DNA from 3 places in the Priestia sp. FSL R5-0597 genome. Region 1 is predicted to be linked to each of the others. Evidence: riboswitches for the same ligand, from Rfam matches in the RefSeq annotation. Region 1 holds a riboswitch; each other region holds the start of a gene.
What was found. A riboswitch is a leader RNA that binds a small molecule or an ion and turns the genes downstream of it on or off. The one in region 1 is predicted to bind cobalamin.
Positions count from the first base shown of each region.

Region 2: linked by a shared signal. The riboswitch ahead of nikA (nickel ABC transporter substrate-binding protein) and the one ahead of MKX72_RS24650 (ribonucleoside-diphosphate reductase subunit alpha) in region 1 are both predicted to bind cobalamin.
Region 3: linked by a shared signal. The riboswitch ahead of MKX72_RS09970 (ABC transporter substrate-binding protein) and the one ahead of MKX72_RS24650 (ribonucleoside-diphosphate reductase subunit alpha) in region 1 are both predicted to bind cobalamin.

Region 1 covers NZ_JBBOUZ010000001.1:4,674,789-4,680,249, forward strand. Annotated here, with positions in the region: gene MKX72_RS24645 (ribonucleotide-diphosphate reductase subunit beta) at 1-893, opposite strand, end outside; gene MKX72_RS24650 (ribonucleoside-diphosphate reductase subunit alpha) at 910-3,153, opposite strand; cobalamin riboswitch at 3,287-3,472, opposite strand; gene menC (o-succinylbenzoate synthase) at 3,751-4,854, opposite strand; gene MKX72_RS24660 (o-succinylbenzoate--CoA ligase) at 4,858-5,461, opposite strand, start outside.
Region 2 covers NZ_JBBOUZ010000001.1:482,186-487,646, reverse strand. Annotated here, with positions in the region: gene nikA (nickel ABC transporter substrate-binding protein) at 1-1,033, opposite strand, end outside; cobalamin riboswitch at 1,178-1,368, opposite strand; gene ftsZ (cell division protein FtsZ) at 1,371-2,375, opposite strand; gene MKX72_RS02590 (tautomerase family protein) at 2,735-3,124, opposite strand; gene MKX72_RS02585 (hypothetical protein) at 3,292-3,450, opposite strand; gene MKX72_RS02580 (TRM11 family SAM-dependent methyltransferase) at 3,711-4,664, shown strand; gene rluF (23S rRNA pseudouridine(2604) synthase RluF) at 4,702-5,418, opposite strand.
Region 3 covers NZ_JBBOUZ010000001.1:1,957,117-1,962,577, reverse strand. Annotated here, with positions in the region: gene cbiB (adenosylcobinamide-phosphate synthase CbiB) at 1-475, opposite strand, end outside; gene MKX72_RS09975 (adenosylcobinamide amidohydrolase) at 480-1,088, opposite strand; gene MKX72_RS09970 (ABC transporter substrate-binding protein) at 1,177-2,136, opposite strand; cobalamin riboswitch at 2,396-2,528, opposite strand; gene MKX72_RS09965 (thioredoxin family protein) at 2,619-2,933, opposite strand; gene MKX72_RS09960 (YpjP family protein) at 3,122-3,724, opposite strand; gene MKX72_RS09955 (class I SAM-dependent methyltransferase) at 4,105-4,890, opposite strand; gene MKX72_RS09950 (BrxA/BrxB family bacilliredoxin) at 5,019-5,456, opposite strand.

The DNA.
Region 1 (5,461 bases):
CCGAAGCCTAACTGATTACAGCGTTTATTCGCCATATATTCAATGTACTGCTGCAGTTCTTTCATCGTAATGCCGTCGAATTTTTCTCCAATAACAGATTCCGCCCATTCAATTTCAAGACGAGCTGCCTCTTGGAACGTTTCAACTACAAACGTTTCTAGCTCCTCCGTACGATAAGCTGGATTTTCATTTAGTACTTCCTTGAAAATCTTTTCAAATAACCCAACGTGAAGCTGTTCATCACGATTGATATAATTAATCATCGTAGATGTCGCCACCATCTTTTGATTTCTCGCAAGATTATAGAAGAACGCAAATCCGCTATAGAAGAAAAGTCCTTCTAAAATAACATCATATACCATAGACTTCAAAAAGTTTTCAACCGTTGCTTCTTCGCTAAATGCTTTATATCCGTTTGTAATAAAGTCATTTCGTGCGCGAAGCTTTTCGTCTGTACGCCAGTATTCAAATACTTCATCTTGTTTTCCTTTTGGTACAAGACTTGATAAAACATATGAATACGAATGATTATGAACCACTTCTTGCTGCGCTAAAATAATCATTAGAGCGTTAATCGAAGAATCGGTTACATAGTCAGCTACTTTGCTAGCATAATCTGATTGAATACTGTCCAGTAGCGCCAGCAGGCCAATAATTTTTAGAAAGCTCTCTTGTTCGTCAGCGGTTAACTGAGGGAACTGTTTAATATCTTGACCCATATTAATTTCAAACGGCGTCCAGAAATTAGCTAGCATACGCTTGTATTTAGGGAACGCCCATGAAAATCGGACGTCATCCCAGTTTAGAATATTGGAGCTCTTGCCGTTGATGATTCCTGTCGAACGGTTCGGAGCTGTTTCGTTCATTAATTCTCGTTTTAACATGCTTGTCATCAATTATTCACTCCTTTTAACTATGACAGCTTTCACATTCTTCAATGACTTCACTTGATGTTGAACGTACGTAATAGGTCGTTTTTAATTTTTCTTTCCATGCCGTCATATGAAGATCCAGCAGCTCTTTTGCTCGGATATCATTTTGTACATATAAATTGAATGAAATAGATTGATCAATATGACGCTGGCGCTTGGCGTTTTGCTTAATGCTCCAGTGCTGATCAATTAAATAAACGGACTTATAATACCAGTTTGTTGCTGGCGATAAATCTGGTGCCGTCACTGGGATTTTATAGTTTTTCTTTTCCTCTGAATAAAACTTACGGAAAATCGGATCAATACTTGCCGTAGAACCCGCGATAATAGATGTTGATGAATTAGGTGCTACAGCCATTAAATATCCATTTCTTATCCCATTGCTTTGAACTTCGCTACGCAGTTCACTCCACGCTTCGCTCGTGTATTCACGTGTTTCAAAATAAGCGCCTGACTCAAAATCTGAGCCTTTAAATAATGGATATGCGCCTTTTTCTTTAGCTAAGTTCATGCTTGCCTGCACGGTTAAGTAAGAAATTTGTTCATACAATTCATCGCAATATGCTACCGCTTCATCTGTCTCCCATGCTATTTTCTTTAAGGCAAGCAAATGGTTCCAGCCAAATGTGCCAAGCCCTACTGCGCGGTACTTTTGATTCGTTAGCTTTGCTTGAAGTACCGGCAAATCATTTAACTCAATAACATTATCAAGCATGCGTACTTGAATTGGAATTAAACGTTCAAGTACATCTTCAGTTACGGCTCTCGCTAAGTTAATAGAAGAAAGATTACATACAACAAAATCGCCCGGATTCTTTGTAATAATAATTTTTCCGTCTTCCGTAATTTCCTCTGTTACGACCGTTGTACTTTGGTTTTGCGTGATTTCTGTACATAAGTTACTGCAGTAAATCATGCCCGCGTGTCGGTTTTGATTAGCTCGGTTAACCGTATCACGATAGAACATATAAGGAGTTCCGGTTTCAAGCTGCGAAAGCATAATGCGCTTGAAGATCTCAATAGCAGGCACTGTTTCTCTTGAAAGCTGTTCATTGTTTACACACTCAGCGTAACGAGTGCGGAACGAACCGCTGCCTTCTTCTTCATCATAAAAATCTTCTAACGAGTAGCCCATCAGCGTACGAACTTCGTGAGGATCGAATAAGTGCCAGTCTTCACGTGCTTCTACTTTTTCCATAAACAAATCTGGCAAACATACGCCAGTGAATAAATCATGCGTGCGCTGGCGTTCATCACCATTGTTCAAACGCGCGTCTAAGAATGAAAAAATGTCTTTATGCCAAACGTCTAAATATACGGCAATAGCTCCTTGTCGTTGACCTAGCTGATCGACACTTACAGCCGTATTATTTAGCTGTTTCATCCATGGAATTGTTCCTGATGATACGCCTTTAAAACCTTTTATATCACTTCCTCGGCTTCTAATATGACCGAGGTAGACACCAATTCCGCCTCCATTTTTACTAAGCGTGGCCAAATCTGTATTGCTATCATAAATACCGCGTAAGCTGTCATCAATCGTATCAATAAAGCAGCTAGATAGCTGTCCGTAGCTCTTTCCTGCGTTTGAGAGTGTTGGTGTGGCAACCGTCATATATAGACTAGAAAGCGCCCAGTACGCTTCTTTTACTAATGCTGTTCGATTTTCTTTCTTTTCTTGAGACATCAGCGTCATAGCAATGATAAGAAAACGTTCTTGCGGTAATTCGTATACACGCTTATCATGTGATGTCGCTAAATAGCGATCTGCTAATGTCAGCAATCCAATGTATGTAAATAAACGATCGCGTTCAGGAATAATGACTGAAGCAATTTCATTAATTTCTTCTTCTGTATATGTTTTTAATAGCTGTTTATTATAAATGCCGATTTTTGTTAGTTCTTGAATAAGCTCATAAAACGAACCGTACTTCTCTTTTTTATCATAACCTCGGTTGTCCGCTGCTTTTCGATATAGTTCGTTTAAGTAGACGTCTGCCGCCACGTACGTCCAATCTGGTTCTTCCATTGAAATACGCTCTAGGGCTGCCAAAATTAGTACGTTTGCAACCTTTTCGTCCGTCATATTTTCCTTTACTGTAACAGTTTGAATAACCTTTTCCTCATACAAAGAAAAATCAAGCTGCGTAAATTCTTTTTTTAAACGTTCAATATATGCAGTTAATTCATGTAGAATTGTAGGCTTTAATGTATTCACCATAAATATGGCTCCTCTCTTCACTTCAAAATAAAAAATCGCTCACCGTACCTCGGTGAGCGAATAGAACGAAGATAGAAGAAGACACTAAGTCTTTTCTCAATCCTCGCTCTACCCTCTCACCTCCCGAAGAAGATAAAACGACATAAAAAAGGCAGGTCTCCTGACTTATGCTTCTTTTTACTTTAAGGCCTTCCCATGATGTTTACTCACAGTGGATCTCCTTATTTCATCAGCATTCACAGTTGCGGGGACAGCTTTGGATTTTCACCAAATTCCCTTTTAAGTCTTTTTATCAGACACCTTTTTCACTGGAAAACACAAAATATAGTATTTTATTATTGTTTAACAAACAACATATTGTGTTATGTTATAAACACATTATATAGGACAACTTAGAAAACTATCAACCTATTTTCAAAAATAATTTTGTTTTTTACGATAAAATCCTTCGACTTTTTTCATCAAACTACTCCATCATAACATGTTTTGACACGCTTGATGGAACAATGTGCTCTTTTTAAAAAATTTGTCCTATTTTTCTACTAAACATTGCCAACATCAATAAAAAAACCGTTTTTCATAAAAAACGGTTTTTAATTATTTGTATTCTTTTTCAAATGCTGTGATTGTTTTGATAAACTTTTTATCAATATCGTATCCGATCCCCGGTTTTTCCTTCACCTTTATTACTCCGGCTTCTACCTCTACTTCGGGCTTAATAATATCTTTTTCCCAATAGCGAGACGACGCAGAAATGTCACCTGGTATCGTGAAAGAAGGCAGTGTGGCAAGGGCGATGTTATGAGCTCGTGAAATCCCGGCTTCTAACATTCCGCCAACCCAAAGCCTTACACCATGTAGGGCGCATAAATCATGAATTTTTTTTGCTACAGACATTCCGCCAACTCGACCGATTTTCACATTGATAATCTTGCAGCTTTTTTGTTCGATTGCATGACGTGCATCTTCATAGCTCACAATACTTTCATCTAAGCAAATCGGCGTCTTCATTTGCTTTTGTAATAATCGATGATCAAGGATATCATCCGAACTTAACGGCTGTTCGATCATCATTAAATTCAATTCATCTAGTTTTTTCAATGAATCACTATCGCTTAACGTATAGGCTGAATTGGCATCAGCCATAAGAGGAATGCTTGGAAATTCATCTCGAATTTGTTTCAGTAGCTCATAGTCAGCGCCTGGCTTAATTTTCACTTTAAAGCGCTTATAACCATCTTTCATATAAGTCTTTATTTGTTCTTTCATGATGGAAATATCATTTAAGCCAACTACCACTCCAGCTTCTACAGCAGGCCTTATTCCGCCAATTACTTCAGCTAAGGGCTTATTTTGGCGCTTTGCATACAAATCCCATACAGCACAGTCCAAAGCTGCTTTAGCCATGTTGTTCCGCTTTAGAGGTTTGAATAACTTTTGAACATCCTCTGGTTTTTGAAGCTGCTGGTGAAGAAGCGAAGGAATTAAAAAATCGTCTAACATATGAAAACATGTCTGAATCGTTTCTTCCGTATACCAAGGAGATGAAAAAGCAACGACTTCTCCCCATCCTGTAAATCCTTTTTCATCTTCTACTTCAAGCAAAATCAATTCTCGATCCTGGACCGTACCATAGCTTGTTGAAAAAGGAGAAAGAAGCTTCATGTCAATTTTATAAAGATGTACTTTTTTGATAATCATCGATTAAATTCCTTTCTGTATGAACGATGATAGCTTCCGGCGTATGATTTTATTAGAGGCCGTTCGCGGCAGCTCCTCTACTCGAACGAAATACTTTGGAAGTTTGTACTTTGCTAAAAATTGTTGAATGTGTAAAGATAACTCTTCATCTGAAACGTCTTCGTTTATAACAATGCATGCTGCAGGAACTTGTCCCCATTTTCCATCGGCTACTCCCGTTACACCGGCCTCTTTAACAGCGGGATGCTTCAACAAAACATTTTCAATTTCAGCTGGATATACATTTTCTCCACCTGAAATAATAAGGTCCGAACGTCTGTCTAATACATATAGAAAACCTTCTTCATCCACTTTCCCGATATCTCCTGTATAGAACCAGCCTTGTTGAAGGGCTTTTTTAGTAGCTTCAGGTTTATTTAAATATCCTTTTGTAACATTTGGACCTTTAACAATGATTTCTCCTGCTTCACGTGTTTCATTTCCATTCTCATCTACAATTTTCATTGCACACGGAAATAATGGTTTACCTGCTGATCCCAGTTTTCGCAAACTATCTTCAGGTGAAAGCGTAACGAACTGTGAAGATGTTTCTGTCATTCCATACGTT
Region 2 (5,461 bases), 4.2 Mb from region 1:
TTTTGATTTGATAGCCTGCTTTCTCTAAATATTTTTTAGCAGATGTCATACCTCTTTGCTCATTAGCAGTACTATCAGCAAAAGGAAATTGGGGTAAAAATGGACCTCCAGCCGCTGCCGCTTGATTGTTCATGATGCTGCTAACAATTTCTTTTCGGTTCAATAAAGTATCGATAGCTTTTCTTACATTTTCGTCTTTTAATGCGTCATTGGTTTGATTGTAAAGCAATAAATGGGTGCGCACACTAGGTACTCCACTTACTTTAAAAGACGGATCTGTTTGTAAAGTGCCCAAGCTTTCTAAAGGCGGGCGATAAATAATATCGGCTGTTCCAGATTGAAGAGCAGCAACTCGCGCATTAGCATCTTCGTTAAATCCAAAGATCGCACTTTTCAATTTCACTTTTCCACCCCAATAATTTTCATATCTTTCTAATTTTACTTGATTTCCTTGATCAAAAGACAAGACGCGAAATGGACCCGTACCAATGGGCTTCTTAGCTATATTAGAAGCATCAACATCTATAATAGCTGTATTTGGATGCACTAATTCAGAAGGAAATTTAGGCATTGTTTCTTTTAATGTAATTGTCAGCGCATGACTGTTCGCTTTCATTTCTTTAATATTTAAAGCGTTTTTCATCGCATAACTTTGGTCTATCGTTCTTTGAAGAGAAGACTTAACGGCATTTGCATCCAGCGCTTTTCCGTTTTGAAACATGATGTTCTTTCTTATCATAAATGTCCATGTAAGGCCGTTATCTTTCGTTTCCCACTTTTCAGCAAGCCAAGGCTTTATTTTTAAATCGTCGTTGATTTTAACAAGCGTCTCCCCTACTCCCCCACGAACTGCTGTATAATTATCGTCCGTATGAGGATCAAGCGTTGCAGATGTAAAATTAAATAAAAACGTCACACTTTTATCCGTTTTCTTTCTTTCTTTTATACTTACACTCTCTTCATTAGGAGCGCAAGCAGTGAGGCAAAGTAACACGAGAAATATCATAGATACAAGTTTTTTATTATTTATCATTCATTTTTCCACCTTCTATTTTAATACACAAAAAAAAGCACTTCTAAAAAGAAGTGCTTGCCTTCACAACAAATTCAGATAAACGTATCCCTTGTTTATCGTATTTTTGATTCTGCCAAAACACCTCCCTATCCTCGTAGGTTATTGCGTGCTGCGATTTATGGCAGGTCTCCTGGCTTCAAGTCATTGCCTTATACCGCCTTCCCGTCTCTAAATAGACAGTGGCTTTTTGACATAAGGCTCCTTGTTACAGTGGCGGGACCGCTCCGGATTTTCACCGGATTCCCTTTTAAGGCAATTGAAAAACAATTGCCACCATAAAAGCTGGTTATTTAATTTAGTAGCGTGCTCTTGAAACTCTAGAAGTGGAAGCTGATGGTGAAATATCTTCATCATCAAATCCAGTGGCAATAACGGTTACCATCATTTCGTCCTTTAAATCTTCATTAATCACAGATCCAAAAATCATATTTAAGTCCTGATCAGAAGCGGACGTGACAATATCTGCTGCTTCCTGTACTTCGTAAAGACTCAGGCTGCTGCCGCTCGTAATGTTCAGCAGCACGCCTCTTGCTCCATCAATCGATGCATCTAGCAGCGGACTAGAAATCGCTTTTTTCGCTGCTTCAATTGCTCGATCTGATCCCGAAGCTCGTCCGATACCCATAAGCGCAAATCCTTGATTAGACATAATTGTTTTTACATCAGCAAAGTCAAGGTTAATCAGCCCCGGAACAGCGATTAAATCTGAAATACCTTGAATACCTTGGCGAAGAACATTATCTGCTTCACGGAATGCTTCAAGCATAGGTGTCTTTTTATCAACGATTTCAAGCAAGCGGTCGTTTGGAATGACAATAAGGGTATCTACCGATTCATTCATCGCAGTAATACCGCCTACTGCTTGCTTGGTACGTTTATTTCCTTCAAACTTAAAAGGGCGAGTAACTACTCCAATTGTTAAAGCATTTAGTTCACGGGCAATTTGGGCAATAACCGGAGCTGCTCCAGTACCAGTGCCTCCCCCCATGCCAGCTGTTACGAATACCATATCTGCGCCTTGCAGTACTTCTTGAATTTGCTCTCTGCTTTCTTCTGCAGCTTCTCTTCCTACTTCTGGATTAGCTCCTGCACCTAATCCTCGCGTTAATGCCGCACCAATCTGCATTTTCACATCTGCTTTAGATAAATTAAGCGCCTGAGCATCCGTATTAACGGCGATAAATTCTACCCCTTGTACACCATGTTCAATCATACGGTTAACGGTGTTATTTCCTCCACCGCCGACTCCAATTACTTTAATTCGCACTAATGGCGATACATCTGCATCAAATCCAAACATTCTAAGTTCCTCCTCAATGATCAAAATTACTTTCTCTTATTATCCGAAAAAACACGTGAAGAACCTTTTACTCCTATGTTTAACGCGTAACTGTTCTTTTGTTTTACAGATTTTATACATTTCTCTTTTAACCTTTAAATCTTTACATCTTTATGTAAAATTATTGTTGTTCTGAAGTTAGTACGCCGAACTCTTTTTTGGTTTTCCCACTCAAAACGGCATATAAGCTTATTGTATCATTCATTTGACAGATGTCTGTATTTAATTTTGAGTAAGATGTGACTAAGAGAATAATATTTTTATAGACAAAATGAGAAAAAGCCCTTAGAAATAAGGGCTTCTCTAGATAATAAACCATTTTATAATTTCCCAGTTAAGAATTGAGCTTCTCCCATACCAAAGCTCCAGTCAGCATTACCGTTTTCAACAATTGAAATCATAATGTCGCTTGGCTGAATTCCGCAGCTTTCTCCCAGCTCTTTTACAATTAATTTGTAAAGAGCTTGTTTTTGCTCTTCTGTTCGCTGTTTGCTCGTCACACTTATAATAACCAAATCCTTGCTTCTCTCAAAGCCAAGACCTGTATCTTCAATAATCATTTCATGAGCAGGATGCTGATGTACAATTTGATAACGATCGCGTTCTGGGACGCCAAAGGCTTCTAGCATCGCTCGATGAGTAGCGTCTAGTAATGCTTTTAACTCTTTTTCGTCTCTTCCTTCTATTACATCAAATCTAAGTAATGGCATACTAAGTAACCTCCAGCTTTTTGTCTAATGTATTATTGCTTTATCATATCACAACTATCATTTGTAAAAAAAAGATATGCTATTCACAATGTGCTCTCTAGTGAAAGAGACCTCAAACTCTTCAATAAAAGCTGAACCTAATAAAAAGAAATGAGCAGCATAACGACTCATTTCATTAGTACAAAAATATTTATAATAAGAGCTAAAATACATGCAGATACAATGGCAATGAGTACGTTCATCACAAGGTTTTGCGAGGATGTTTTAGCTTGTTTTTTCATATCAGCCCGACTCATCTGTTGCTTTTCATGATCACTTTTAGACATCACGTAGCCTCTCCTATTCATCAAAATGTCAGCAGTGTATAAATGATTTTTGAGAAACCTTGATCCAGTTCTTTTGTATAAACAGCAGCACATGCAGGTTATCATCAGTTATTTTAGCATGTTTTGTCAAATAAGTGGACTATGTAGCGCTTCAATTTAGTATTCACAGCCAAATATATTTAAATTCGTTGCTTTTCTCTTCTTTTCTCGCTATTGTTTGAGAAGAAGGATAATTAGATACGATAAAGGATGATACGATATTGAATAACCATACGCAGCTGCCTCAGTATATCTACACATACGCATGCAGCGAAGAGGAACTCTCACTATGTCAATTAGAGAGACGCTCTCTTTTTGAAATTGAAACTGAGAAACCTATCATAAGAAGCGCCGTTAAACTTGATCCAAGCAGAAGCCCTTTTATCAAAGAGCGATTAGATATTATGTATGAATCAGATGACCTTGCAGATATTTGCAAACAAGTAGAAGATATTGACCTTGGAGATCAAACATTTAAACTCATTTTTATGAAAATTAATGACTTAGAAAAAGATCAAAAAATAAGCTATAAAGGTCAGCGTGCGATTGAACGTGATGTGGGTTGGCATTTTGTAGCAGAAGCAGACTTGCATAACCCTGACCATTTGTTTGGAATTGTTCCATTTGAAGGACGCTGGTATTTTGGAAAATATCAAAAAAGCGAAGCTGTATGGCTGCATCATTTGAAGAAACCGCGTGAATACTCTACGGCACTCAGTACCCGCCTTGCAAGAGCTGTAGCTAACATTGCCGTTCCAAAGCCTGAAGGAATCAAAGCGATTGATCCATGCTGTGGTATTGGTACAGTCCTCGTAGAAGCTCTTTCAATGGGCATTGATATTGTAGGACGCGATATCAACCCACTTGTGACCGACGGATCTCGTGAAAATATTGCGCATTTCGGCTTAAAGGGTGATGTCAAAACCGGACCGATTTCGGATGTTACCACTCACTATGACGTAGCGATCATCGACATGCCTTACAATCTCTACACCCACGCGACGCCTGAAGATCAGCTTTCTATTTTAAAACACGCTCGCCGCTTTGCGGATAAAGTAGTCGTGATTACAGTAGACACGATTGACCATATGATTCATGAAGCTGGCTTTTCTATTTCAGATCGCTGCGTAGCGCGCAAAAGCGTATTTTCTAGACAAGTAGTTGTATGCGAATAAAAAAAGACACCAGTCTAACAGGCTGGTGTCTTTTGATTTACCACTCTTTAGGTTCATAGTCTAATTCTTTGAATAGCTGCGTACGCTCTTTTTTCGTTAAATCTCTCCATTGCCCAACAGGCAAGTTGTTTAAGTGAATATTCATAATACGCGTACGCTGAAGTCGGTATACTTCATATCCGAGCACTTCACACATACGGCGAATTTGACGATTTAAGCCCTGTGTTAAAATAATTTGAAACTCGTACTTAGACAGCTGTGTCACTTTACAAGGAAGCGTTTTTGTACCTAAAATTTTTACTCCCTCAGACATGTTTTTGATAAACTCGGGTGTAATCGGCTTATCTACTGCAACAATATATTCTTTTTCATGCTTGTTTTCTGCACGTAAAATTTCGTTAATAATATCGCCGTCATTTGTAAGTAAAATTAAGCCGTCTGAATCCTTATCTAGTCGTCCGACATGATGAATACGCAAAGGGTGATTGACTAAGTCAATGATGTTTCCCTTTACTTTTTTCTCACTCGTACTTGTAATGCCGACTGGTTTATTAAGTGCAATATATACATTATTTCGAGCAATCCGAAGCTGTTGGCCACTTACTCGAATATCATCGCCAGGCTTAACTTGATCTCCGATTTTTGCAACCTTTCCATTAACGGTTACTCTTCCTTCACTAATTAACTTATCTGCCCCGCGTCTTGACGCTTTGCCAGATTCGCTAATAAATTTATTCAGTCTCAGGTGAATCACAACCTTACATTTAAAAATTTTAAAATTTGTCTCTTCTATTAGA
Region 3 (5,461 bases), 2.7 Mb from region 1:
CATCACTTGTATTTTCAGCCACGGTCTCTACCGTCGCTCTGGCAATTTCTCCTTCTGATAAACGATCCGTATCTCGTCCCACAATCATGCTTACTTCATATCTAGCTTTCTCCATATCTCCTAGCTGAAGCGGCTTTTGCACCTTATAAGCAGCTTCGCTTAAGGAACGAGTGGATATAGTAGTCGCAATCATTACGCCCTCTACTAAAACACCTAGTATAAAATGAACTCCGTACAAAGCATGAAGGAATAAAAAAGGAATAACTCCTGCGAGCACCACCATACTTATCACAAGAAGCAATCCTTTGAATCGTTTTCCTGCGCCTTTATTTAATCTGGAATCCATCCAATAAATCCACTTGCCAAACCAGCGAACGGGATGCGGCCAATTTTCTGGGTCACCTATGATTCGGTCAATGAGTAGAGCAATCGTCATGGCTGTCAGGTGTGCAATCATCGCTTGTGCAATACTCATTTCTTCACCTCTTTTCCTTAAGTGCCTGCTCTAAGCTTATTTTTACCAGCTTGGCTACCGCTTGACCTAAAGCGGTCATAGAGCCTGCATATTCATATAATGGTCCTTGCTGAGACGCTGCAACTGAGATACTGTCCGTAGATGTTCCCGTAGCAATCGTCTTTGTAGCTGGATCTATGACACCCAGCTGTGACAGCGTTTTTGTTTTGGCTTCTGTAGCGGCAATAAAAAGCTGTAAAAACGCTGCATCCGTAAGCGTGCCTTCCACGAAAAAAAACATATTAATTGTACCGGGAGAGGAATAAAATGGAACAGCTTCGTCAGCTGTAATATCCACTGCGTTTCCTACTCCAGCCGTTATCACGGAAGCTACTCTTACTCCGTAACCTTCATAACAGTAAACCGCTCTTTCTTTTAACCAAACCGCTGTCATCAACCCTACGATTTGCTCATGGCGCACATTTTCTTTCATCAAATATTGCTCATACTCTAAAGAAGGAGTATCTGAATAATAGTCTTTATGAACAAATCGATTGTAAAAGGTGTCCGTTTCCATGATGCCTGTTCCTAAAACGCCTGAGCTGTATGTTTTATAAGAAGTCTCGGTTTTCATGATTAAAAGCTCAGGCCGTTCTTCAATTTTAAGATGTGAAAAGGGACCAATCCCCTTTTCAATTCGAACTGGAATATGGTCCCTCTTTTTATTTATTGTACACCTCAGGGTATACTGCTTTTGCTAAGTCCTCTAAGCCATCTACAATACGAGGTCCTAAGCGGTTGATTTTGTTTTGATCAACCTTTTCGATGTTCCCCTCTTTTACAGCAGTCATGCTGCTCCAAGCGGGACGCTTCATAATCTCATTTTTGTCTGCATCATACGTTGCGATAATAACGTCAGGGTTTAACTTAACAACTTGCTCTTCAGAAAACTTAACCCAACCCTTTTCACTAGCCGCTACGTTATCAGCACCGATCATAGTAAGCATTTCGTTCATGAACGTACCTTTTCCTGTTGTATAAATCTCAGGAGCTCCCGATACCTCTATCCATACTTTTTTACGATCTTCTTTTGAAATCGTTTTTGCTTTTTTCTCAATTGAAGCTACTTTTTCTTTCATGTCTTTAATTGTTTGATTAGCTTCTTTTGTTTTACCCGTTAATTTACCAATTTGCGTAATAGAATCATAAACCGTATCAAACGTTGTTGAATCTTTTACAACAAATACCGGAATACCCGCACTTTCAATTTGTTTAAATACTTCATCTGAAACGCCCATACTTGAAGCGTGTGCCAGCACTAAATCAGGATTTAAAGCAATAACTTTTTCTGCATTAACGTTCATATCTCCCACCTGCGCTTTTTTCTTTACGCTTTTAGGATAATCATCGTTGCTTGTGACACCGACTAATTCTTTTTCAAGGCCAAGGGCATATACAATCTCCGTATTACTTGGCATTAATGAAACAATTTTCTTAGGCTGTTTTTTCAACGTAATTTCTTTATCACGCGCGTCTTTTACCTTCACTGGAAACGCAGCTTGTGACGTTTGTTCTGTATCTTGCTTCGTTTTTTTATCACTGTTGCTTTGGCTGCCTGCACCGCATGCAGCAAGTACGATGACTAACAGCGCAATAATGGAATACGAAAGCCATTTTTTCATCTAAATACTCCCCCTATATATTGTTCATTGTGAATACGAAACCTCCACGTTAAAGAAAAAGCAAATGATCATGCAAAAAGCAGCGCTATCCCGTTTTTTCCGCTTTGACTATGTATACTGCTCGGCAGCAGCTTCAAAATAAAAAAGCTTTACTTTCAATTGAAAGCAAAGCAGGTAACGTCAAGATAAGCAGGAAAAGAATCCGTTCACTATACTTGATATGTATGTTCATTACCCTGCTTCACCCTTCCTCGAAGGTTTCACAGCTAACAATAAGGCAGGTCTCCTGACTTACGCACAAAGCGCTTACAGTGGCGGGACCGCGCTGGTTTTTCACCAGACTTCCCTTTTCACTCAATCTTTAAATTGAGACCTTATTGCTTTACGATTATTCACTTGTCCTAGTATACCCCACTCATCGAAAAATGGAAATAGCCATTCTCACAAAAAAAGCTGCGAGAATGCTCTCGCAGCTTAGGGAATTAAAGAGTTGCTAAAAATTCACGGACCGCTTCAGGCGTTTTAGCATTTGCACTGTGCAGGTGCGCAATTTTTTCACCGTTTTTATATACAAGAAGAGAAGGAATACCCATTACATTGTTTTCAGCAGAAAGTTCTTCAAACTCATCCTTGTCAATTTTAAACCATGCTTTATCTGTATTTTCGTCAACGATTTCATCAATAAACATATCCAAACGTTTGCAATCAGGACACCACGTTGTCGTAAAAATCCCAACGCTTAGTGTTTCATTCTTAATTTGTTCGCGAAATTGTTTTTCTTCCGTAAATTGTTTCATTGTGTTACCTCCAGCGTCTATTCGTTCCTTCCTACAATTCTATAGTAAGAAGTCTGACTTCATTATAAACGATTTTTTTATCGTTGTGCTAATGTTTCAGCTTATTTAGACCATAACGGTTTTAGACGTAAAAAAATGCTAGCTTAAAAAAGCTAACATTTCGAAATTGTAGAATGTTGTGTCTATTATCAGCTGAACCACTTAGGCGGCATGTTTCGGTTCCAATAAATTTTCCCTAAATCATAATGCTTTTGAAAATTATCTGCGGCCGCATGATAGTGAAAATTAAACCAGTATCCATCTTTTGGAGGATTTTCACGCCGTACATGAAACCGTATTAAGTCCTGACCGGTTTCCCGGTCATATACATGGAAAATCTTTTCACCGTAGCCAGCAGCAGGGTGCTCGCTTATCTCGAGATTCTGAATTGACTGTTCACGTTCAGTGCCAATGTCGGTCAGCACTTCTTCAATTTTAGGTAACACTGCTTGACGAAATTCATCTTCAATGACAGGACCAATTTTTGTTCCGAATTTTTCCACTGACTGTTTTTCAGCTGATTCCATTGCATACGTAACAAATGATGAAACGTCTTCATATTTTGATTCTTCATATGGCAAATGAATATCTTCTATAACAGCTGTGACAGGAGTTGTTTCTCTTACATACCCTGCTTTATGTTGCTTGTCCGCTTTTGCATCATCAACGTATAAATATTCTGGTGGAGTGACAAGCCCAAATGTAAATACTGTAATAAATACAATTAGCATTCTTTTTATCCATCTAGGCATTCGTATCTTTCCTTTCTCATCTTTTCCCATATGGTCTTTTCATATTGTAAAATTCATTATCATAACTCACTAGGTATTGTAACATACTTATTAATTTTTTACCTATATTTGCTTATTCATTTATGCTGTCTACGGGCATTTGACGACTTTTCAGTTACCACCTTCCTTCTTCTGTTTGAGGTTGTCACACCGAGCGGAAACCTATACAAGATATTCCTTTTTTGCTGGATGCTTAAACACAAAAGTATTTTTATGTTCAAAAATATATCATACTTTTATGAACTTTAGATGAAATTCATAAAAAAAACTTCCAAAACTTTTTAATTCCTAAAAGGTTTTGGAAGTCTTTTCAATGAGCGTAATTAATTTTACTTTTTTGGTTATTTTTGTATATCGATTGTCCCGTAATGAAATTTTGATGTTTTTCGTTTTTGCACAGTAAATCCATGCTCTTTAAAACGACTGCTTTTCCAATGATCTTTTAGCACGACCTTTTGTTTGGCTACTCTTTTTGCTTCTTGTATAGCCATTGGCGTCAGCGTGGTATACAGTGCTATTGCTTTAATACCATTAATTCCATTCGATTCCTCAATTTGTTCTTGAAACATCGGATCAAAGTAGACAACATCAAAAGAATTATCTTCACAACACGCCAAAAACGATTCAAAATTTTGATGAACCACGTTTATACGCTTCATTGCATCATTCAACTCTTGTACGTCACTTTCCCAATTTAAAAGTCCTTGTTTGACTAAATAAGCTACATAGCGGTTGCCTTCTAGTCCGACAACTTTCCCACTTTTCCCTACCGCTACGCTCGCCATCATACTATCCGATGCAAGACCAAGTGTACAGTCAAGCACGCTCATTCCTTTTTCTAAACCAGCAGCTTCAATAAACGGATCACGTTCTCCCCGCAGCCATCTCTTCACTCTAAACATAGCGGAGTTTGGATGAAAAAAAATAGGTTCCCCTTCATTTTGGACGTGCAACTCTACTCTATTTTTACCGACAACCAGCACGTCTGCCGCTTCAAGATTTTGAAGATCTGCAACAGATTTCTTCTCTCTTGTTACAAAAGGTATACTTAAATCAGCGGCTACCTGTTTGGCTTTTACAATCATCTGTTCATTTGTTCGACCAGCAGTCGTAACAATCACTTTCATAACTCCCCCTACACTGTTTGGCTATTTACATAAAGAAAAAGGATGCCGATAGACATCCTTTTTCTTATAAAGTATATGCGATTTTTCTTTAAAAATCTATATACTAGATGTGACAAAAGCAGGACATTTTATGAACAGTGCTGCTTAAAGCCATTTAAAATGTTTTCAAAAATAACTTCTAACGGCTGACCTTCAATTTCATGTCGAGGAATAAAATGAACAACTTCTTTTCCTTTTAAAAGTGCCATAGACGGTGATGAAGGCTCAATGTCCCCAAAATATTCACGCATTTTAGCTGTTGCTTCCTTATCTTGACCGGCAAAAACAGTTACCACTTGATCTGGTTTTTGCTCAGACTGTAAGTACGCTTGCGTTGCTGCAGGACGTGCTAAACCAGCAGCGCATCCACAAACTGAATTAACGACAACAAAAGTTGTTCCTTCTACGTTTTCCATAAAATCAACTACGGCTTCCTCTGTTGTTAATTCTTCATAACCAGCTTGAGTTAATTCTTGACGCATTGGTTTAACTAACTGACGCATATATTCTTCATATGCCATTGACATATTAA